DNA from 2 places in the Paenibacillus sp. FSL K6-2862 genome. Region 1 is predicted to be linked to the other one. Evidence: riboswitches for the same ligand, from Rfam matches in the RefSeq annotation. Region 1 holds a riboswitch; the other holds the start of a gene.
The links. A riboswitch is a leader RNA that binds a small molecule or an ion and turns the genes downstream of it on or off. The one in region 1 is predicted to bind S-adenosylmethionine.

Region 1 (12,340 bases):
CGGAATCCATTCCTTTTTCCATTTTGTATGAAGATGAGCATTTGCTTATTGTTAACAAGGATGCCGGCGTAATTGTGCATCCGACACATGGACACTATACAGGCACGTTGGCGAATGGGGTTGTTCATTACTGGAAGTCCAAGGGAGAGCTTTTCCGGTTTAGACCCATTCATCGTCTGGATCAGGAGACTTCCGGGGTGCTGGCTATTGCCAAAAATCCATATGTGCATCAGCATGTGTCTGAACAAATGATCGCAGGAACCGTAGATAAAAAATACATTGCGTTTGTGCATGGGAGTCCTGCTCCTGAACAGGGATCCGTTGATGGCGCTATTGATCGTGATCCGGAGGAGCCTCATCGCCGTATTGTCACACCTGACGGCTACGCAGCAAGAACGTTGTACAGCACGGTAACCCGGTGGAACGGAGGGACTGCTAGTGCGGTCAGCCTGAAGCTGGAGAGTGGCAGAACGCATCAGATTCGTGTACATATGACTTCTGTCGGATGTCCCTTGATCGGTGATCGAATGTACAAGACACTACCTACGGATGAGATTGACGAACAGACGGCTGCAATGCGAGAAGAACGGGACTTGTGGATCGATCGCCAGGCATTGCATGCCTGCGAGCTGTCGTTTGTTCATCCACTTACACAGGAACGCATGACGTTCCATGCACCTCTTCCTTCAGATATGGCTGCGCTGGAGAAACGTTTAGATACCGAGGCAAAGCCAAGGGAAGAGCTGCCATGCGGAAACTAAATGAATCAAAGAAGGATAATGGAATTAACCTACTCTACTCAATAATGTAGAAGACAGCAATTTCTTAGAGAAGTGCAGCGTTAGCCTGAGGGTCTTTTTGAGAAAAGTGATGTGCTCTAACAACAACTACGTTGCGATGGTATCAATTTTGAGCGACTTTTGGATTTGCGAAGCAAACCAAGGAAAGCGAGAAATAGAAACCGGAGCACTTAGGAGGAAATGTAATGAGTAAACTGAAAGTATACCAGTATGCAAAGTGCGGAACTTGTCGCAAAGCAGTAAAATGGCTTGAAGCTCAAGGCCATGAGCTGGAGTTATTCCCCATTTTTGACACACCCCCGTCCGAGGCAGAATTAACCGACCTCATTCAGAAGAGCGGACTTGAAGTGAAGAAGTTTTTCAATACAAGTGGAGAAGTGTACAAGGAGCAGCAGTTGAAGGACAAGCTGCCTGGCATGTCTGCTGAAGAACAGATTCGTTTGCTTGCTTCCAATGGCCGTCTGATTAAGCGTCCAATCGTAACGGATGGGGAACAGGTGACCGTAGGATTCAAGGAAGAGACGTATGAGCAGGAATGGAAGAACGCTTAGCAATAGGCTGAGTGACGTGTCTGTCCATTCATAAATGAAGCCGATTAGCAGCCCTGAAATGTTCAATATTCAGGGCTTTTTTGGCTGAACGATGCTTGGCGGAACTATGCTATAATGATAGAATTAGTTTCGATATTTTATTTGCTATATACAGATAGGAGAGAACAAAATCAAGTGAATCAACGTAATGAACCTACTTTGTTGCTGGTAGACGGTATGGCGGTGTTGTTCCGTGCATTTTATGCGACATCTGCAAGCGGATATATCAGACGGACAAAGGCAGGCTTGCCAACCAACGCGGTATACGGATTTATCCGTTATTTCTGGGATGCGGTTCAGACTTTCGGACCAAGTCATGTGGTATGCTGCTGGGATATGGGTGGCAAGACGTTTCGCGGTGAAGAGTACGCGGCATACAAAGGCAATCGTCCCGAAGCACCGAATGATCTGATTCCCCAGTTTGCATTGATCCGTGAAGTCATGGACAGCCTGGGTATTCCGAATATTGGAGCAGAAGGGTATGAAGCTGATGATTGCATCGGTACACTGGCCAAGTATTATACGGAGCAGACGGATATGAACGTGATGGTGCTGACCGGTGACCATGATATGCTGCAGCTGATCAATGACCGGACAAGCATTATTATTATGAAAAAAGGTCACGGCAATTACATGGTGTATACGCCGGAATCTCTCATGGCAGAAAAGCAGTTGACTCCTCGTCAAGTCATTGATATGAAGGGTCTGATGGGGGATGCAAGTGATAATTACCCTGGAGTACGTGGAATCGGTGAGAAAACAGCTCTAAAACTCGTGCAGGAATATGGCACCATTGAGGGTATTCTGGATAATCTGGATAAACTCACGCCATCGGTACGTAAAAAAATCGAGAATGATCTCGACATGCTGCATCTGTCCCGTAAACTGGCAGAGATTCACTGCGCTGTTCCGGTAGCCTGTGCACTGGATGTATGTGAATTGCGTCTTGATCCGGATATGGTGATGGACAAGTTCGAACAACTTGAGATGAAGAGCCTGGGCTCTTGGATGGGAGTGGCAATAGGGTGAGCAACATGCAGACAAAACGTGCCGGTAGAAAGTGGTGGACAGGGGCTATGGCCCTCGTCCTGGCTTTGCCGGTATTACTATCAGGCGCAGTAAGCGCTCCGCAAACAGCTGATGCAAAAGCGGCAATTAGCACCAAAGTACAGAAAGTAAAAGCAGCAGGACGAAATTTCACCGTACAAACGGTAAGCATTCCCAAAGGAACACCGGTGACTGTAGGGTTAGCCAAGAAACAGGTAGGACAAACGGCAACATTGCCTTCCATTGTAAAATCATACGGTGCTCAAGCAGCCATTAATGGGGCATTTTTTGAAGCGTATAATGGAGCACCAGATCCTTATGGCATGTTGATAGCAAATGGAAAAGTAATACATATTGGACGATACGGAACAACGATAGGTTTCAAGGAAGATGGAACAGCAATTATGGATTCACTTCAGGTAAGTCTTACAGGTAAAGTTACCGATTCAGCAGGTAAGTCACGCAGCTGGTACGCAACATTCATTAACCGTACACCTTCTGCGAATGCGAGCATATCAATGCTCTATACTCCGGAGCGCGGCCCAAAAGTTGGATTCAAGGGTGGTACTGCAGTTGTGATGGAGAAAGGGATTGTCACCAAAAAAGTAGCCAATAACAATGTAGCGATTCCGAAGAATGGATCTGTATTGGTCTTTACAGGCAATCAGAAATCTACTGCAGATCGCTTCGCCGTGGGTTCGACTGTAGAAATGAACTATAAATATACCAATGCATCAGGCAAAGAGATTCCCTGGGAAGACGTAGTAACTGCTGTTGGTGCTGGTCCTCGTCTTGTGAAAGACGGTAAAGTCGCCGTGAACCCAACCAGCGAAGGATTCAAGGATACCAAGATTCTGAATGCCTCGGGTGCCAGAAGTGGGATCGCCATCATGGCCGACGGTTCGGTAATGCTTGCAACTGTATCGGGAGCCACCATTAAGGAGTGGGCCGCAGTCATGCAGAAGCTTGGTGCCAAGCAGGCCATGAATCTGGATGGAGGAGCTTCCTCGGGCTTGTATGCAGGTGGGAAGATGTTAACTTCACCAGGACGGCTGTTAAGTAATACACTCGTTTTTGGCGGCTCAGTCCGTTAAAGTACTAATCGTATGGGAGGTATGAAGCACATGACAATCGCACATGATCAACAGTCAGCAGAACGTAATACAGCTGTTCTTGCCATTAATGTGGGCCAGCCTCAGCCATTGCCTGGCCAGAAACGTGAAGTGCTGAGCGGCATTGTCAAACTTCCCGTATCCGGCCCGGTTTTCCTGTCATTCACTGGAATGACAGGAGATGGCCAGGCGGACCTGGAGAATCACGGCGGACCGGATAAGGCTGTTTGTGTATACGATTACAGTCGGTATTCCGTACTGGAACAGCTGATGGAACGCAAGCTGGACTGGGGAGCTTGTGGTGAGAATTTAACGGTGGAAGGCTGCTCCGAGGATCAAGTCCGGATTGGTGATGTATATGAACTGGGCGGAGCCTTGGTTCAGGTTAGCCAGCCAAGACAACCCTGCTTCAAGCTCGCTGCCCGGTATGATTTCAAAGAGCTGCCTGTATATTTTCAGGAAAGCGGCTTTACCGGCTTCTACTTTCGCGTGCTGGAGGAGGGAGAAGTCGCTCCTGACTCTCCGTTCAGGCGTATCCGCACAGACCCTTCATCCATGACCGTTCTCGAGGCCAACCGGGTCATGCATCAGGGGAAGAAGGATGCCGCCGGAATGCATGCATTGCTGGCTATTCCATCTCTGTCAGATAGCTGGAGGCAAACGTTATTGAAACGTTTGGATAAGCTGGAGAGCGGGCAGTAGATTCACAACATATCATCGTCCAGAACCAAAGATGAATTTCACTTTAAACTAACTTGGGAGTGTGACTAACTTGACGATTTTAGGCGCAATTGAAGCTGGGGGAACCAAATTTGTATGTGGGATTGGAACTGAAAATGGTGAGGTGCTTGAACGGGTAAGTTTTCCTACAACGACACCGGAAGAAACGATGGCGCAGGTTATCGCTTTCTTTGAAGGCAAAGGGATTGAAGCTTTGGGCGTAGGTTCTTTTGGACCAATTGACCCGATTGAAGGAAGTCCTACGTACGGATATATTACAACTACACCGAAGCCTCATTGGGGTCAATATGATATCATTGGCAAACTCAAGGAACATTTTGATGTGCCGATGACGTTTGATACGGATGTAAACGGAGCTGCGCTTGGAGAAGCAACCTGGGGAGCAGCACAAGGACTGGAGAGCTGTCTGTATATCACTGTCGGAACAGGTATTGGTGCCGGAGCAGTCGTAGGCGGTAAAATGGTTCACGGTTTATCTCATCCAGAGATGGGACATATTATTGTACGCAGACACCCTGAGGATACGTATGAAGGTTTTTGTCCATACCACGGGGACTGTCTGGAAGGGCTCGCAGCGGGACCAGCTATCAATAAACGTTGGGACCAGCCGGCATATGAGCTGCCAGCAGATCACAAAGCCTGGGAGATTGAGGCACATTATCTGGCGCACGCACTCATGAATTATGTACTGATTCTCACTCCGGAAAAAATTGTGATGGGTGGTGGGGTTATGAAGCAGGAGCATTTGTTCCCTATGGTACGCAGCAAATTGCAAGAGCTGTTAAATGGATATGTTCAGCATCCGGCCCTTCACTCGGGGATCGACGAGTATGTCGTTCCGCCAGGCCTTGGTGACAATGCCGGTTTGTGCGGATCGCTGGCCTTGGCCAAATTGGCTTTGAACAAATAATTCAATTGATCACAAGTGGTTGACGAATTTTTCCATTGTGGTAAGATATGAGCAACAGCATACTACGGTTAATGAGGAAGCACCTCTCTTGCAATGAATTTGCAGGAGAGGTGCTTTTTTTGTTGCCTGGAGGCGGCTCATCTAACTGTGAATAGGCTGCAATATTAAGGAGGGGAAATCAATGGAAGTCATTTTCATGAACAGATTGTCCAAATTGTCAGGTCAACATGAGGAACACGCTCAGCTGTGGATTGGTGAGGAAGAAGGTGCTTGGCATCTCGGGTGGAGCCATTATGAGGAAGGAGATCGCGAAGACAGCATCTGGTATGAGGGGAGCTCCTGGGCAGAACTGCTCCATATTTATCGCCACCAGTTGGCAATTCGAATGAGTGAAGGTTACCGGCCATTGATTCAGGGACTGTTTCATGAGACGGATGATCTGAAATTACGCAGTTATGGTGGACAGCGTCTTCATTGTTATAGTGAACGCTACGGCAATGAAGAATTATATGCTGATCTATGCACATGGCGGAGAAGAAGGGCAGCGTCTGACCGGAAGGCCCCGTACTTTATTGCAACGAATCGTTTGCTGCGCATGATCAGTGCATTCGTACCACAAACCATGGATGAACTCATGCAGTTACCAGGTGTTGGGGAGAGCAAGGCAAGTGAATACGGTCAGGAGTGGATGGAGCTAACAAGCGGAGTAGAGCGTTCTACGGCTTTTCCACTTGATTGGGTACAAACGGTATTGTCCGAAGATGAATATGAGAGCTGGTTGTACAAGCAAAAAGAACAGAAGTATAAGCAGGAGCTGGACAAATTCACCACTCGCAAGCAGGTGCTTGAGGGTATGAAGGAAGGGTATACGCTTGAAGAGATTTTGAACCGCTCCGGACTATCCCGCAGAGAGCTGATTGAACTGCTGGAGACACTCGATACGGAAGGTTATGATACGGATAGCCTACTGGATGCAGAGCTTGCGGTCATGCCTGAGCAGGAGCAGGAGGCGGTCTGGAGTGCATACGAGGAGCTGGGAGACAGTTTCCTGAAACCTGTATTACATAGAGTATACGGCGGGGATAAACCGGTTAGCGGTAATCTGGAGCAAGTGTACGAGAGATTGCGCATGATCCGCATTCGATTCCGAAGACATGTAGAAACAGAGCAGAACGTCGGCTAGACACCCCATATCGTTTTGAGAGAAGTTTTTGAGTACAGAAAAAAAGACGAAGCTGTTTCTCCCTGGATGGAGTGCTTCGTCTTTTTGAATGAATACGTTCAGATCCAATCTTTTTTGCGGAAAATAAAGAACATGCTCAGGCCGAGGGTCACCATCAGGCCAATGACTACAAAATATCCATACTTCCAGTCCAGCTCAGGCATGTTGTTGAAGTTCATCCCATAGATGCCGGTAATAACCGTCAGGGGCATGAACACCGTTGTAATGGCGGTAAACACGCGCATGATTTCGTTCGCTCGGTTGGCGATACTGGATTGGTAAGCTTCTCGCAAGTTTCCCATCAGGTCTCGATAAGTCTCAAATGTCTCGGATATTTTCACAGCATTCTCATAGATGTCACTGAAGTACTTCTGCAGTTGATCATCGATGAGACGCAAATCCTTTTTGTTGAGCGTATTGATGACCTCTTTTTGAGGTCCGAGCACTTTTTTGAGCCACAGAATTTCACTGCGCAGCCCGATAATTTCATTCAAATGGGACTTTTTCGTATGCATCAAAATATCTTCTTCCAATTTCTCAATGCGTGCTTCGATCCGGTCGCCGACGGTAAAGTAGTTATCCACAATCAAATCGACCAACAGATACAGGAGACGATCCGGGGTGCTGACTTCCTGTTCCCACAGAATAGGCTTCAAGGTCCGCAGTTCGCTGACCTTTTGCTTCGTAACACTAATGATATAGTGTCTCCCTAGAAACAGGTTAACCGCACGCAAAAAGATCTCTTCGTCATCAAAACGAATGCTGTTTACGACAATAAAATAATGGCTCTCATAAATTTCAATCTTCGGACGCTGCTCTTCATCACTCAAACAGTCCTCTACAGCCAGATCATGCATCATGAACAGCGGCTGAAGTACCGCCAGATCATCAACGTCTGCATCAATCCAGTAAAATCCCTCAGCTGGTGGCGTTAGCGCCTGCTCAATATCGTCCACCGGGATAAATACACCGTTGTTTACCAACCGGATTTTCATCGTTCATCCACTCCTTCTGCACCCGCCAAACAGGCGGATTTTCATCAATATGGGCGCAAAAAGAACAGATCAGCCGGTCGGCAGCGGAGCCTGGAAGTCAGGAGTGCGTTCGCTCTATAACCAAACGGAAATAACGTCCCGCTGCCGGCATGCTGATGTCAATTCTCTATGCAGTTTGTCGGAATACGGCTGACAGTCAGGCCTCGGGTCGCCATCCATTGAATATGTCACCTCTCACATAAGGGTTTGCAACACTTGTTTAGTATACCGCTGGTACATGGTGCTTTCAAGCGCAAAAATGTGTCTATTTCGCGCCCTGAAGCAGTGTATGACAGCGATAGACAAACGGTTCCGGTCTACATGAACAGACATAAAACTACATGCTTGACGTGAGAGGATTAATGTTTTAAAGTAGACGGTGAAGTACACTAAATACACAATTGAATAAGGCGAAATCTTATCAAGAGTAGGTGGAGGGACTGGCCCGATGAAACCCGGCAACCGGCGGTATACCGCACGGTGCTAATTCTTGCAGCGACTAAGTGTCCATTGAGGCACTGTTGTAACTGAGAGATGAGAGAGGCGCATATCTATTTACATATGACCTTTCTCGGAATCCGAGGAAGGTCTTTGTTATATGCACCGACTTCTCAGCACTGATTTTCGCTATGGAACTTGAGTTTGTCAGATCAGAGCGTTGCGCTTTTTGCAATTCTCCACCTATAGACAAGCTCATGGCAGTCTAGAACAGTATTGATGTGAAAACATCAAACCTGTGATGGCTGCATCTATCTATGCACAAGGAGGAGTTGTACATCATGCCAATCAAAATTCCAGACGCACTGCCTGCCAAGGAAGTCCTCGCAGGTGAGAACATCTTCGTAATGGACGAGACACATGCTTACCAGCAGGATATTCGTCCACTACGCATTGCTATATTAAACCTGATGCCTACTAAGGAAACAACAGAAACCCAACTGCTTCGTTTGGTGGGGAACACCCCAATACAGGTCGATATCGTTCTGGTTCATCCCAAGTCTCACACATCGAAGAACACATCACAGGAGTATCTGAATCTTTTCTACAAAACCTTTGATGAGATTGAACACCGCCGTTTTGACGGGATGATCATTACAGGTGCCCCTGTTGAGCAAATGGATTTCGAAGACGTAAATTATTGGAAGGAAATCCAGGAGATCTTCGATTGGACCAAAACCAACGTCACATCGACCATGCACATCTGTTGGGCTTCTCAGGCTGGTCTGTACCATCATTTCGGTGTACCTAAGGTACCGCTGGAAGAGAAGTGTTTTGGCGTATTTCCACATACGATCAACAAATCTCATGTACAGCTGCTTCGCGGATTTGATGAAGTGTTCAATGTCCCACATTCCCGTCATACCGAAGTTCGGCGTGAGGATATTGAGAAGAACGATAACCTCGAAATTTTGGCCGAATCGGAGGAAGCTGGCATTTTCCTGGTTGCCACCAAAGACGGCAAACAAATTTTTGTGACAGGGCATGCGGAGTATGATCCATTGTCCTTGAAATGGGAATACGACCGCGATGCATCCAAAGGATTGGACATCGCACTGCCAAGACACTATTTTCCAAACGACGATCCATCCCGTGTTCCTCCGGCAACCTGGCGGGCACATGCAAACTTATTATTCTCTAATTGGCTCAATTACTATGTGTATCAGGAGACGCCTTACGATATTGGCCCGCAAATCTAATCGAGATTACAGGAGGATACTGCAATGGAAGACAATAAGTTGAAAATCGAAAGCCGCTTGGCTCAAATCGGATCCGTCAATGAGCCGGGAACTGGTGCCGTGAATTTCCCCATCTATCAATCAACGGCGTTCCGCCATCCAAAGCTCGGGCAGAGCACAGGCTTTGACTACATTCGTACGACCAATCCAACGCGTAAGGTACTGGAAGAAGCTGCAGCCGCTTTGGAATCAGGTGATGCCGGTTTTGCCTGTAGCTCGGGCATGGCAGCGCTGCAAACGATCTTTGCCATGTTTGGACAGGGAGATCATCTGATTGTCTCGCTGGATCTGTATGGGGGAACGTATCGTCTTCTAGAGCGTATCCTCTCCCGTTTTGGCGTAACGGCAAGCTACGTGGACACGAATGATCTGGTGGCCATGGAAGACATTCGTCAGCCGAACACCAAAGCTGTATTTATCGAAACGCCAACCAATCCACTTATGATGATTACGGATATTGAAGCGGTCAGCTCCTGGGCGAAAAGCCATAACCTGTTGACGATTGTGGACAATACACTGCTGACGCCGTTCTTCCAACGTCCTATCGAGCTCGGAGCAGATATCGTTGTTCATAGCGCAACTAAATACCTGGGTGGACACAACGATGTGCTTGCCGGATTGATTATCACCAAGGGCGAGGAATTGTCAGCTGAAATGGCATTCCTGCATAACTCCATTGGTGCGGTACTATCTCCAAGTGATTCCTATCAGTTGATGAAAGGCATGAAGACACTCGCGCTTCGTATGGAGCGTCATGAGTATAATTCACTTACCATTGCCAAGTATCTGCTGGAACATCCATCCGTGGGGGAGGTATATCACCCTGGTTTGTCAGATCACCCTGGATACGAAGTGCAGAAGAAACAATCTAAAGGAAATACAGGCATCTTCTCTTTCAAAGTAAAAGATGCCCGTTTAGTTGAACCTTTGCTGCGCCATATCAAGTTAATTGCTTTTGCCGAGAGTCTTGGCGGCGTAGAATCGTTGATGACGTATCCTGCGGTGCAGACGCATGCAGATATCCCGCTCGAAATACGCGACGCCGTAGGTGTAGATGACCGCTTGCTGCGATTCTCCGTAGGAATTGAGCATGCAGACGATCTGATTGCGGATTTGGGAAATGCCCTGGAAGCTGCGCAGCGTGAAGTTGAAGGAGGTGTACATCATGAGTGAGCAGAACAACAAGCAATCCGAATTGAAGTTTGATACCAAGCTGCTGCATTTTGGTGATGAAGTGGATAAAACAACCGGAGCCTCCAGCGTACCGATCTACCAGGCGTCCACATTCCATCATTTTGATATCTTTAATCCACCACAGCATGATTACAGCCGTTCAGGTAATCCGACACGTCAAGCGTTGGAGGATTACATCACACTGCTTGAAGGTGGAGCTCGAGGATTCGCCTACTCTTCAGGAATGGCTGCAATCTCCAGTGTGTTCCTGATGTTCTCGGCAGGCGACCACATGATCGTAACAGAAGATGTGTATGGAGGAACATACCGCCTGCTCACGTCCATTCTTAGCAGAATGCAAATTGAGACGACGTTTGTGGATATGACCAATATTGAAGAGGTGAAGGCGGCCATTAAGCCGAATACGAAGGCAGTCTATATGGAGACACCTTCCAACCCAACCCTGCGGATCACGGATATTGCTGCCGTCACATCCTGGGCACAGGAACATGAACTGATCACCATTCTCGATAACACATTTATGACGCCATATTATCAGCGCCCGATTGAGCTCGGCGTGGACATTGTTGTACATAGTGCAACCAAGTTTCTTGGTGGACATAGTGACGTACTTGCCGGACTTGCCGTTGCCCGTACCGAAGAGCTGGGGAGACAACTCAAACAGCTTCAAAATGGGCTTGGTACCGTACTCGGTGCTCAAGAATCCTGGCTTCTGATGCGCGGCATGAAAACACTTGGAGCTCGTATGGTACACAGTGAACAAAGCACGGCGAAGCTGGCTGCCTGGCTTAGCGGACGCAGCGATATTACCGCAGTATACTATCCTGGATTGCTGGAGCATCCGGGTCGTGAAGCTCACGAGCGCCAATCCACGGGTTATGGAGCGGTTGTCTCATTTGACGTAGGCTCGGGTGACCGTGCCAAAGCGGTTCTTAACCGGGTGAAACTGCCAATCGTGGCAGTCAGTCTGGGTGCTGTGGAGAGTATTCTGTCCTATCCTGCGATGATGTCCCATGCTGCAATGCCTGCAGAGGTTAGACTTGAACGGGGCATTACCGATGGGCTGCTGCGCTTCTCAGTCGGGCTGGAAGATATCGACGATCTGATTGCTGATCTGGATCAGGCGCTTCAGGAATCATAATCATCATTTTGGGCCAGCTGAACAATCAATAAATCTGTCTAAAAAAGCTGGAATTATAATAGAATGAATATGTCAATATTTTTACTTAAATTTAGGGCACCTTTCCATAAGGTGCTTTTTTTCACATGTAACCTGTGTTACGATAGACAGAGTACAGAAATGCGATGTTGCCACCAGCACTTGCAAGCGATGCGTCTTATGCATAGATTCAATGAGCCGTTTTTTTCAATAACCCAGAATGGATCGAAAGGTTCCAATCCATCTAGAATTTCTATTTCTACGCAATCGTTTGGAACCAACCAATCATGCACAAGGCTGGCATATATACAAGTCGGGACGGATCGTGAACATATTTCTCTTCATGAGGGAGGCTTTTTACGATGAGTACGGTAGACCGTATCTTAGATAAAGCCCTTCGGGGCGAACGATTAGACCTGGAAGACACAATTCAGCTGTTTGAATCGAATGAAGTCGACAAAATCGGGGCAGCTGCCAATGTTATTATGAAGCGTATGCACCCTGAGCCATACAGAACATTTGTCATTGGGCGTAACGTCAACTACACCAACGTGTGTGATGTGTACTGCCGTTTTTGTGCTTTCTATCGCAGACCTGGATCAGATGAAGGGTATGTATTGCCGGACGAAGTGATTTTCCAGAAAATTCAGGAAACACAAGATGTGAATGGTACTGAGATTCTGATGCAAGGCGGAACGAATCCCAACCTGCCTTTCAGCTATTACACGGATTTGTTAAAAGCAATCAAAGAACGTTTCCCGAACATTACCATGCACTCCTTCTCACCAGCGGAGA
Region 2 (12,340 bases), 3.6 Mb from region 1:
GCCAACTGGCCAATGAAGCCAACCTGCGGAAGAACGGCAAGAAAGTGTATTTCATTGAAAACATGAGTCTCTACTTCACTAACGTTTGTGAAGCACACTGTGCTTTTTGTAATTTCCGCAAAGACCAGGGCGAAGAAGGCTCCTACACGTTGTCGGGAGAAGAAATGATTGAGTACGTAGAACAGCATATTCATCCAGGCGTACGCGAGTTCCATATTGTAGGCGGACATAACAACCATGTTCCTTTTCAATATTATGTCGATTCCCTCGGGGCTTTAAACGAGAAATATCCGGATGTTACGCTGAAGGCCTACACGGCAGCTGAGATCGATTTCTTCACCCGTATCAGCGGACTCAGCATTAAGGAAGTACTGCAGGAACTGCAAAAAGCAGGCCTGAAATCACTGACTGGCGGCGGTGCCGAGATTCTGTCAGATGAATACCGCAAAAAAATGCGTGTCGACAAAGCAAACGTGGATCGCTATCTTGAGGTACACCGTACAGCTCATCTTTTGGGCATGCGTACACATACGACAATGCTGTATGGATCGATTGAATCGTACGAAGATCGTGTTAATCACATGGCTCAAATTCGTGAGCTGCAGGATGAAACGAACGGTTTCATGGTATTTATCCCGCTCTCCATGCAGCCTAAGAGCAAAAATGCCAGCATTATGCGCCGCAACTCTGCATACGAGGATCTTAAAACGATTGCGATTAGCCGCCTCATGCTGGATAACATTGACCACATTAAAGCATACTTCATTAACATCGGCCCACAATTGACCCAAGTTGCCCTTGGATTCGGTGCTTCGGATGCACATGGCACTATCGTTCGCGAACGAATTAGTCATGCTGCAGGTGCGTTAACACCTGAAGGCCTCACCCGTAAAGAGCTCATTTGGCTCATTAAAGGCGCTGGACGCATTCCTGTTGAACGTGACACCTTCTACAACGAAATTCAAGTATACGAATAAACCTGCTGCATCGTCTCGATAGCATCTTCATCCCTAAAAGGAGAACCGCCACTCGAATCGATGCATCACGTTGGTATAATGTCTCTAATTTTAAACTCCAAAATTTTCGATATAATAATTAAAATAAAACATATGGAGCAGCTATGTGAAAGCATAGCTGCTCCACAGGTTACAGCCCCGCTCATACGGGACTGATGCAGAAAGGAAGCCAAGTCATGAAAAATTTCGTCATTCTCGGGGGCGGCTATGGCGGCCTCACGATCATCAAGGAACTTCTGGAAGGCAAAATTCCGTCCGATACACAAATTGTGTTGGTGGACCGGAGCCCCTTTCAGGGTTTGAAGACTGAATATTACGCACTCGCAGCAGGAACCGTATCCGATTATGACCTGCGCATCCAATTTCCAGTCCATGAGAAAGTCACTTACCGTTATGGAGAAGTCACTTCAATTGATCTGGAACAGCGTCAGATTGAATTTGAAGGCCAGGATCCTTTGGAGTATGACAAGCTCGTTATCGGACTTGGCTGTACAGACCGTTTCCACAATACTCCGGGAGCTGAAGAATACAGCTGTACCATTCAAAGTTTTAGCAAAACGCGGGAAACCTACCTCCGTCTGAACGAAGTTAAAGCTTATGGACACGTGCATATTGTTGGCGGAGGCTTGAGCGGTGTCGAGATGGCTGCCGAACTGAGAGAGAGCAGACCTGATCTCAACATTAGCATTTTGGACCGTGGTGAACGCGTATTATCGGCATTCCCGCAGCGATTGTCCGCTTACGTGCATGAGTGGTTTAACGAACATCAGGTAGAGACACGCGGGCATGTCGCCATCTCTCGTCTTGAAGGGAACGCGATCTATAATCGGGATGAAGAAATTCTGACGGATGCTGTAGTATGGACAGCCGGCATTCAGCCCGTTAAAGTCGTGCAGGATCTCGATGTTACAAAGGACCCTCAGGGCCGGGTTGTACTGAATGAATATTATCAAATTCCTGAATACACAGATGTTTATGTAGTCGGTGACTGTGCCAGTGTGCCTTATGCACCAAGCGGTCAGGCTGCAGAAGTACAGGGTGAACAGATCGCTCATATTCAGCATGCCCTCTGGAAAGGCGAAAAGCCCAACCCGCAGCCGCTCAAGCTCCGTGGCACGCTAGGTGCACTCGGCAAGAAGGCTGGGTTTGGGCTGATGGGTAAAACGTCCATGATGGGACGTGTACCTCGTATCTTGAAAAGCGGCGTGCTCTGGATGTCCAAGCGTCATCTCGGTTAGTCGAGATCGAGCTCATCCCATGCATCGGCTTCGGCAATTTTAGCCAGAATGGCGTTATATAAATCTTCCACTTTGTCCGTGATGACAACTTCCCCATTGACTAGTGCAAAAGGAGTCATATAACATTGGCCACAGTTGCTGAGGCAGCCGTATTCTATCACATCATAGTCTGGATTCTCTTCGAGTTGCTCCATGACTTCATCTGTGCCAAAATGCATATTGTTGGCACAAAATTCAATAATCGGTCTCATGTAAGTTCACCTGCTTTGTTTGACCATTTTAATTTACGGCCAATTGTAATATAATATATAGAGGAAAGGAGTTGAAAAATATGAGCGAAAACGCACAAAGCACCATGTATGATGAGGTATCTGACGTGCTTGACAAACTTCGTCCGTTCCTGCAACGCGATGGCGGTGACGTGGAACTGGTCGACGTGGAGGACGGCATCGTTAAGCTGAAACTGGTCGGTGCCTGCGGCAGCTGCCCAAGCTCCACCATTACCTTAAAAGCCGGGATTGAACGCGCCCTTCTTGAAGAAGTTGACGGTGTCGAAGAAGTCGTACAAGTATTCTAATCAATCCTTCACGAAATAAACCTCAAGAGCCTTTCGCTTCAATTGAAGCGGAGGGCTCTTTTTTTGTGCGTTTCTCTATTGTCCCTCTTCACGCTGGATGGTGGGACGTATCGGATCGAGCCCGCCCGAAACATCCATAATGTTGCCTGTAATAAAATCGGAGTGATCCAGACACAAATACGTAATCACCCGTGCAATATCTTCACCGCTCCCAGGACGTCCTCTCGGCGTCTCCTGATCGGTTATGCCAGCTAATTCATCAATGGTTTTTTCCTTATTGGCCCCCCGGATATCACCGGGACACACCATATTCACCGTAATGCCGTAAGGAGCCTCCTCCACAGCAAGCGTCTTCGTAAAGGATACCAGACCTACCTTCGCAGCAGCGTAAACTGCACGATGAGGCCAGGATCGCGCCTCTCCCGCATGGCTGAAACCAAAATGAATAATTCGGCCCCACTTTTTGCGTCGCATCTCCGGAAGCACGCGTTGGTCCAGAAGCATGGGTCCCAGCAGGTTCCCCTGTACCAACATCTGAATCTCGGCCTCGGTATAGTCTGCAAACAATCGGCGTTCGCGAACGAAAGGTCCTGCATTATTCACCAGTATATCAATACTGCCCAGCTCGACTTCAACCTGTTCTACCAACATGGCGATGTCTTCCGTTTTGGAAATGTCTGCTTGAATGGCAATGCACTGTACACCTTTTGCAGTGATCTGGGCCTGAAGTGCTTCAGCTTCGATACGGCTGTGCACATAATTCAAGGCAATATGGCATCCCTGATCTGCCAGACGAAGGGCCGTCATTTTTCCAAGACCTTTGGCACTTCCCGTTATGAGGGCAATCTTCCCCTTCACGTCCATCCCCCTCTTCAAAGAGCAGTCACTCATCCAGTATAAAAGATTTATCATCCCCTCACAACTTGCTTCTCCATTTATCTAATAAATCCCTTTTAATCCAAAAATACCTTGATGGAAAACCGCTTTATATGTTAATGTCGATTAGGCTAAAGAATCAACATTTGTAGGTTTGATTAAATACATAACGTTTGAAAGGGTCCCGAAATGAAGAACAGCAACCAAGGTTTTATCACCTCCCTACTGACATTATTGCTAATAATTCCTTTAACACATCTCTTTGCTTCACCAATCTTCGCTGCAAGCGAAACTTCTCCATCTCCCTATGAATATGACTGGATTGATGGGCCTGCTTCCGTCTCCTTGGATAACAAGGCAACTCTTCAAATATTCAAGGATCATTCTTTTTTGGACAAAGCCAACACTCAGCGTTCTATGCTAAACAGTGGTTCCAAACCTAATGGTAACGAAATTGGAAGTCTGTACAGCACTAGTGAACATGGATCATGGTATGTGGTGTTTGAGTACGTCAAAACAGGGCATATTCATGATCACGATCAGAACTTAGATGCTGATGAATTGTTAAGCAGTTATATCCAAGGCACAGAAGAAGAAAATAGGGAACTCGCTCCTGAAGATAAAATATCAATTACGGGGTGGGAAATTGAACCAACATATGAACCTACCAAGCGTCAATTGGTTTACTCCATTGGTTTCAAGGACGCTAATGAGCAAGCTATGGTCAATTACAATGTGAAGTTTCTGACTCGTGAAGGGTACATTACGACCATTCTCGTTACAGATCAGCCTAGTTTTGAACAAAATCGACTGGCATTTGAAGAAGTGGTTCTGAATCAGCTTAGCGTTAATCCAGGGAACACCTACGAAGATTATGATGAATCAACGGACAAAACATCTACCGTGGGGCTCAAAAGCATACTGGTAGGCGGGATCGGTTACACGGCTGGGCAAAAATTCAGTATTTTGCTTTTATTCAAAAAAGGGTGGTACGTTATTCTTCCTATCTTGGTTATCCTATTCTGTTGGCTAAAATTCAGACGGAGGAAGCAAGTGACAGATGATGATACATTATCCCCTAATGAAAAGGCCTATCTGCAAGAAGCAGATGAACAGCAGTATGCCGATCAGAATGAATTATCCTACTATAATCGGAAATCGGTGCACACATCTCCTGAAAATAAACAATAAGGATCATTTCATTTGCGTATACCAATCAATCCAAGAACAATAAAAAAAACCGAGTAACTCTCAGGCAGAGAGGCTCGGTTTTTTCGTATATCACTCAACTCAAATGGAGTGGGTAGTTTGGCAATTTAGAATGCAGGTTCAACCGCACCTTGATAACGTTCCTTGATGAAGGTTTTAACTGCTTCGGAATTCAGGGCAGCAGCCAGCTTCTTAATCGCATCTGCATCCTTATTGTCTTCACGGGCAACGAGAATGTTAGCGTAAGGGTTGCCTTGCAGATCCTCGATAAGCAAAGAATCCTTCTCCGGATTCAAGTTAGCTTCAAGCGCATAGTTGGCATTGATGAATACCAGATCGGCTTCATCCAGCTGACGAGGCATCATGGCTGCATCGAGCTCAATAATATCCAGGTTTTTCGGATTAGCTGTAATATCCTGAATGGTGGATGCAATATTGGTATTGTCTTTCAGCGTAATGATTCCTTCTTTTGCAAGCAGCAGAAGTGCACGACCACCGTTTGATGGGTCATTTGGAATGGCTACTTTGGCGCCGTCTTGGAGCTCATCCAAAGATTTAATCTTTTTGGAGTAACCAGCAAAAGGCTCAACATGAACAGGGGTTACCGTAACGAGGTTAAAACCACGTTCTTTGTTTTCTGTGTCCAGGTAAGGCTGATGTTGGAAAAAGTTTGCATCCAATTGTTTATCGGCAAGCTGTTGATTTGGCTGAACATAGTCGTTGAATGTTACAACTTGCAAACGAATGCCTTGAGCTTCCAGCTCAGGTTTGATGCTCTCCAGAATTTCAGCATGAGGTGTAGGTGAAGCTCCCACTTTCAGTTCCACCGTACGCGGTGCACCTGCCTCATTATCTGCGCCACTGTCGGAATCCTTGTTGTTTCCGCATGCAGCCAGTACCGCAATCAGCATCAAGCTTAGCAGTGCAAAAGACCATTTTTTCATGTGTAAAACCCCTTCTCCAATATTTTTTTTGTTGCATCTTTGCATTCATTCATTTATTGAATGGATACAGTATGCTATATATGTGTTATTTCCGGGTGAACAGTTTAACCAGTTGATCGCCAAACATTTGCAGAACTTGTACGAGAATAACCATAAATGCAACAGAAATAATCATAATTTCATATTGGTATCTGAAGTACCCATAGTTAATTGCTAGCGTACCCAGTCCGCCGCCGCCGACCATACCCGCCATGGCTGTATACGATACCAGCGTTACAATAGTGATCGTAATTCCCGCGAGCAGGCCAGGCAGTGCCTCGGGAAGCAGTACACGTCTTACAATCTGTCCGGTGGATGCTCCCATGGCCTGAGCCGCCTCGATGACGCCACGGTCTACTTCACGCAGCGTTGTCTCAACCAACCTTGCAAAGTAAGGAGCAGCTGCGATGACGAGCGGCGGTATGACGCCAAGCACGCCAGTGGCTGTACCCACGAGTGAACGTGTGAACGGAATGAGGGCAACAATCAGAATGATAAAGGGTACTGACCTCAGTATATTAACAATAATGGATAACACGGTGTAGATTGTACGTGACTGGATGGAAGCCGATCTTGCTGTCATGAATAGCAGCACACCCAGCGGCAACCCGATAATGATGGTGAACAAACCGGAAGCTCCCAGAATTTGCAGTGTTTCAATGGAGGCCTTACCGATCTCTTCCCAACGTACAGTTGAAAAATCCATATTAACGAAGCACCTCCACATCAAGCCCTTGCTCTTTCAATTCCTGCACAGTCCGGCCGATCGCATCCGCATCGCCTTCAAACCGCACGGTCAACTGGCCATATGGGATCTGTTTGATCCTTGAGATCGTTCCTTGCAGAATGGCGAAGTCCACTCCGGTCTGACGAACGGTTCTCGACAGAATCGCTTCATACGTCTTCTCACCCAAAAACGAAATTTTGACCAATTGTGACCGGCCATCCTGCTGTACTGTTCCTCCCGCATGTGCCAATGCTGCTTCTTCCAAGAGAAGCTCAGACTCGTGATCACGTTGCATGAAGTCACGCGTGATGGCATGCTGTGGTTTAAGGAAGACATCCGTTACAGGGCCTTGTTCCACTATTCCCCCCTGATGAATGACAGCAACTTGATCACAAATGCTCTGAATAACATGCATCTCATGCGTGATCAAAACAATCGTGAGATTGTATTTCTGATTGATGTCCAGCAGCAGCTTCAGAATCGAAGCTGTCGTCTGTGGATCAAGGGCAGACGTTGCTTCGTCACACAGCAGAACGGAAGGATCGCTGGCAAGTGCACGGGCGATACCAACTCTTTGTTTCTGTCCACCTGACAGCTGAGCTGGATATTTGCTGCTATGATGCTCCAATCCAACGAGAGTTAGCATCTCCTTCACCTTGCGGTCAATATCAGCTTTAGGTGTATTCACGAGCTTTAGTGGAAAAGCTACATTGTCATAAACTGTAGCCGAGGATAACAGATTAAAGTGCTGAAATATCATGCCAATCTTGCGTCGCTGCTTCTGCAGATCTGTCTTATGGAGACCGGTTAGGTTGACTCCATCTACCCATACCTCACCAGATGTTGGTCTTTCGAGCAGGTTGATACATCGGATCAATGTACTTTTCCCTGCACCGGAGTGTCCAATCACTCCGAATATTTCACCTTTACCGATCTTTAGATCCAAATCGGCTAGGGCTGTCGTTTGTTTTGAACCTCTGCCATACGTCTTGGTTAATCCTTTTAATTCGATCAATATGACTTCTCCTTCCCACCGCCTACATGTATCTTTACCCGAATGAAAGGAAAACTCCCCTCTGACATATAAAAAAGAGCCCTTTTGCAGAAACAAAAAGGGCTCTTCACACGAAAGAATATACCTTCTCATCTGCCAAAATCGTGCTGTGCACCATTTTGTAGGAATTAGCACCTAACATCTATAAAGTATGACTGGTTGTCATTCGTTATAAATCGGTTGCCGGGCTTCATCGGGCCTGTCCCTCCGCCGCTCTCGATAAGAAATATTAAATTTATAAGTTCAGTGGTAAAATGTAAATGGTATGCATGTTAATGTCATGTAACGCTTAATTAGAAACTCAGTATAATCCAAGTATTCCGCTTTGTCAAAGGTAAATATTACACAAATTATTTTGCCAGTTCTGACATGCCCTGCTTGTGCCACATTTTATTGATGTAACCATAAGAAGCTTTTAGCGTTTCGCAAACCATATCCACGCCCTGACGCAATTCCTCCAGGTGCTGATCCAGATCTTCAAGCTTCACTTTCCCCTGCAAGGTTTGATGAAGCTGCCACAGATCATCCTGCATCTCGGAATTCATGTAGTGAATCTCCATATTCCGTCGTTTGCGCAGTTTGCTCATCGGTTCCCGATAAGCATCCTTAATTTTGATTAATTCAACAGCAAGATCATTATGCATTTTCGAATAGCCAAACTGTCTCATCACGGTAAAATACGAAAAATGGGATTTCACTTTGGATGTGTTCAGATTAAAAATTTCATTTAATACCGTGCCTGCCTTATCAAGAATCGCAAAACAACGAATGAACCCATCCTTGTAGAAGTACACGTATCGGGCATACTCGGCCTTCTCCTCAATGGTCATATCATCGGTGGAGCCAGCCCTGACCTTCTGGCGGAAGTGGGATGCAGCGAAGCATGCCTGCTCCAACTCGTCCAGTGAAGAAATTAATCCCTGCGTCCATACGTACAGTTTGCGGTAGTCGTGAGTCGGGTCCTGATTCAAATCCAGCTGTCGTTGTAACAGTCCGAGTGTCTCCACCATGGATTCGATCGCTTCTTCCAATACGCCCTCATTCTGACGCGGCAATTCACCAAGCAACGTTCGCAGCATATACAGCCTCCTCTTTCCACTCTGCTGATCAATAAGATGATTTATAATATTAAACCTAATCGGAATCAGAGTAAACGTGTGGTCGCTGCTTACATTAGGGTGCCCTGCCCCGCCTGACATCAAACAAAGCCCACCTGCCCAATGATGTGCATCATTGGATGGCGGACTTTGCATTTGGAAACCATGAACGACACTGTACAATTAAATGTTAGAAACGATCAGCTGGCCGATGAAGCTTGTACACCAAGAAACTCATGTAGGTTAGTATCCCGAACAATATGGCGATATCAAGCATGTGAGCCAAAGCCACGAACATGTACACTTCCGGACGGCTGATGGTAAGCATCATGCCAAAACCGATCAGGACTTGAAGCAGAATGAGCACCACAGATATGACGCCCAACGCCCGAAGTTCCGTGTTATCCGGATGTTTGCGATATGCATAATGCCCCAGGATCGCAATCACAATAACAAGCGAAGCAGCGGCTACACGGTGAGCAAAAGCTACGGCCACGCCACCAGACAGTTCAGGTATGATCTGTCCGTTACAGAGCGGAAAGCCCGAGCAGCCCCCAGCTGAGTCGGTATGGCTTACAAAGGCCCCTGTGTATACCACAAGATACGTGTAGATGGTTGAGAACCATACCAGGTTGCGGAAGTTTTTACTGACCCGCGGGTATTTGTTCAACCTTTCAAGACCACCATGACGAGCCTCCTGCCTAATACCGAGAGCCATCATCAGCGAACTGGCAAAGGCAATCAGGGCAAAACCGAAGTGCAGCGCCATAACCGCAGATGATTGGGAGAAGACGACTGCAAAAGCCCCCATAATCCCCTGGATAATAACAAAGATCAACGTTAAGAATGAAAACAACTGCAGATCACGACGTGATTTGCCATATCGTAGGAATGCAACAAAAGAGGCAATGGAAAGCAATCCAGCCAATGCGCTGACCGCGCGATGCGAATATTCAATCAGTGAGGCTACAGTATGTGCAGGAACGAGTTTACCGTTACATAAAGGCCACTCCGTGCCGCACCCCAGCCCGGATTCCGTTTTGGTAACGACCCCACCGCCGAACGTAGCCAGGAACATAACAAGACAAGTTAATACGGTTAACCATTTAAACAAGGTTAAGTGCTTCAATTTTTTCTCACCCGCTGTTGGTTTAAGATGGCGAAGAACGATCTCTCCGCTTGTTTCGATACTTTGACACTTATTTCACAACTAAATTCATTATACCGGATAAAAGTGTCATTGACGCCTCGCTTTGTGACAAAATGTTAACGTCTGTCGACAAAATGACCAACAAGTCATCCCATTATATGTACCTTTATATTGTCCCCCGAAAAAGCAAAAATAAAAACGCCATTTCCTCTTTTCAAGAGGAACGGCGCAAATTTGAATTCACAGACGAATTCGCCCGTGCTTACCTTTATTTATGAATCGTGTTGTAGACTTCAACTGCACGCTGCAAAAATTGCTCAATCTCTTCTCTCGACTTGCGAAGTTTGTTCACGTAGCGAACGAGTTCGCGGCCATCGGTGTATGCAACAAAACTTGGAATACCTAAAATATTTTGTTCCTCACTAACGGTGCCCACCTGATCCACATCAACCTCAATCAGTGTCAAATCGCGAGCAAATTTTTCCTCGACCTCGGGCATAAACGGATCAATGTACTTGCAGTCTCCGCACCAATCTGCCTTAAATACCGCTACGGTAAGCCGAGGAGATTGAATGGCCACATCAAACGCAGGTTTGGATGTAATCTGTTCCATGACAATATCTTCCTTTCTGTACCTTGTCTTATCCTTAGTGAAGCAAATTGCCGAGTGGAAGTCAAATATTCAGCACATACTTATTTTAAAACCAACCCTGATGAAAGGATGACAGGCGATGACTTCCACCCGTAACGATGCTGTATCCCCTGATTCGCTCTTTCGTATTGTTCGTTCCATTCCTGGAGCGGCCAGAGAAGTATGGCGCGGCAAACAGGCCGCTTGGAAGGCTTCGGCGCAGCTTCGTCATCCTTCACGAGATTTGGCTTGGGAAGCTGAAATGGCTGAGACGCTGAAGGGGGAAATAGAACGCCTGTTACCTGGTACAGAGACGGCTTCTGCCCGCCATGCCAAAAGCGCTCCATTATGTGAAGAGGATTGCATCATTCTGGAGGAAATTAAAACGCTAACGGTGGAAAATAATCGAAGCAATATCACACGTACAGCAGCTTATCTGTCATGTTATGACCAATATCCCGAGCTGCATTGGGCCCTGCTTGCCCACATGGTTTCCCGCAATGGTGGCTATCATATGACCGATCTGCAGAGCAACCTTATGCATAATCTGCAAAACCAGACGGATCGGGAACATATGTATCGGTTGCTTGAGCGCTGTAACGCACTCATTTTCCAGGATGCCTATCCTCAACTACTGCTCTACATGAACAGCAGGCGAATCGGGCGAAGCTGCTTCCACCTGCTATCCCATTTTCACGTATCGGAGTTCATGACACCCATCTGGGAGCGGTTCTGGTTGGAACGGTGCAGTTCCCTGCTTAGTGTGGCATTAATTATTAATGAGCAGAACTATATTGAGAGCCGTGTCGTACAGCATCCTTATTTTCAAAAAGAAGTACTCTCCAAGCCTGCATTTCACCTGCACAACCTCGCTGGGCTTAATCATATTGTGTTTCCACTTGGGCGCGGAAAAGGACTCGCCGGGAGGGTAATCGAACATTTTGGTAAGCTGGATGAGCGAATCATGTTCGGCAAAAGCTTGTACGCCATGCTGTTTGGCACCGAGCAGGTGTACACACAAGTGTTGGAGTTTGCCCGTACGGTTCCCCACAGAGGCTCACGTGCCGAATATTGGCCGGGTCTATTTACAACGAGCTTGGAGGGCGCAGCAGATTCGAAATTCTATACTCAGGAACTGCTGGAACACGAATGGATGCCAGAAAGTGGGCGATTATACAGCCCAGAGCTGCTCGCCGTATGGAAAGACACACCGTATGAACCGATTACAAGACAGGACTGGCTTCAAAATCGGGATAGTCTAGGACACCTCAGTGCACCGCGTCGTCCCTGGTTATTTGAAATGAGCCATGAACACCGATATGGGATGCTCAAAACAGCCGTTGCCCATGATGCCAAGGCATTGCTGCATTAAGTGACCTAGAGTACAGTTCTCTCGAATCGAATCAGCTGTTCATCTTGTACGATTCAAAAAATAAAAAGCCCTGCCCGCTTAAGCAGCAGACAGAGCTTGTACTTTATTTTTTAAAAAAGTTGGCATCAACTTATGCCCGCTGACCCGTACCACGCTGAAGACGCATGAGCGGCCGCAGTACCTTTTGCAAAATACGTGGATAGCTGCCAAGTTCATCTCTGCGCAATACGCGCAGAATGACAAGCATGACCAGGTATACGACCACAACGAGAGCACCGACAACCAGGCAGGTCATGAGGAAGGATACACGTGCTGGCAGGAATAAACCAAAGATCCAATTGCCAGCCCAGTTTGCTCCGAAACCAATACCTGCAGCAAGTAGGACAGTTACCACAAAACCAACCCAGCGA

Region 2: another riboswitch for S-adenosylmethionine. It lies ahead of MHB82_RS24970 (methionine ABC transporter ATP-binding protein); the one in region 1 lies ahead of metA (homoserine O-acetyltransferase MetA).

Annotation. Positions count from the first base shown of each region.
Region 1 covers NZ_JBBOSN010000001.1:1,917,641-1,929,980, forward strand. Annotated here, with positions in the region: gene MHB82_RS08995 (RluA family pseudouridine synthase) at 1-761, shown strand, start outside; gene MHB82_RS09000 (arsenate reductase family protein) at 986-1,351, shown strand; gene MHB82_RS09005 (5'-3' exonuclease) at 1,526-2,419, shown strand; gene MHB82_RS09010 (phosphodiester glycosidase family protein) at 2,425-3,531, shown strand; gene MHB82_RS09015 (MOSC domain-containing protein) at 3,562-4,251, shown strand; gene MHB82_RS09020 (ROK family protein) at 4,322-5,200, shown strand; gene MHB82_RS09025 (HRDC domain-containing protein) at 5,382-6,383, shown strand; gene corA (magnesium/cobalt transporter CorA) at 6,482-7,417, opposite strand; gene MHB82_RS09035 (hypothetical protein) at 7,467-7,610, shown strand; SAM riboswitch class I at 7,872-7,997, shown strand; gene metA (homoserine O-acetyltransferase MetA) at 8,236-9,153, shown strand; gene MHB82_RS09045 (PLP-dependent transferase) at 9,178-10,365, shown strand; gene MHB82_RS09050 (aminotransferase class I/II-fold pyridoxal phosphate-dependent enzyme) at 10,358-11,527, shown strand; gene mqnC (cyclic dehypoxanthinyl futalosine synthase) at 11,908-12,340, shown strand, end outside.
Region 2 covers NZ_JBBOSN010000001.1:5,527,648-5,539,987, forward strand. Annotated here, with positions in the region: gene mqnE (aminofutalosine synthase MqnE) at 1-977, shown strand, start outside; gene MHB82_RS24935 (NAD(P)/FAD-dependent oxidoreductase) at 1,193-2,254, shown strand; gene MHB82_RS24940 (YuzB family protein) at 2,251-2,505, opposite strand; gene MHB82_RS24945 (NifU family protein) at 2,586-2,831, shown strand; gene MHB82_RS24950 (SDR family oxidoreductase) at 2,907-3,689, opposite strand; gene MHB82_RS24955 (DUF2167 domain-containing protein) at 3,897-4,898, shown strand; gene MHB82_RS24960 (MetQ/NlpA family ABC transporter substrate-binding protein) at 5,024-5,860, opposite strand; gene MHB82_RS24965 (methionine ABC transporter permease) at 5,946-6,605, opposite strand; gene MHB82_RS24970 (methionine ABC transporter ATP-binding protein) at 6,607-7,641, opposite strand; SAM riboswitch class I at 7,767-7,906, opposite strand; gene MHB82_RS24975 (Cthe_2314 family HEPN domain-containing protein) at 8,031-8,759, opposite strand; gene MHB82_RS24980 (COX15/CtaA family protein) at 8,968-9,891, opposite strand; gene MHB82_RS24985 (thioredoxin family protein) at 10,196-10,540, opposite strand; gene MHB82_RS24990 (DUF2515 family protein) at 10,659-11,930, shown strand; gene MHB82_RS24995 (putative polysaccharide biosynthesis protein) at 12,061-12,340, opposite strand, start outside.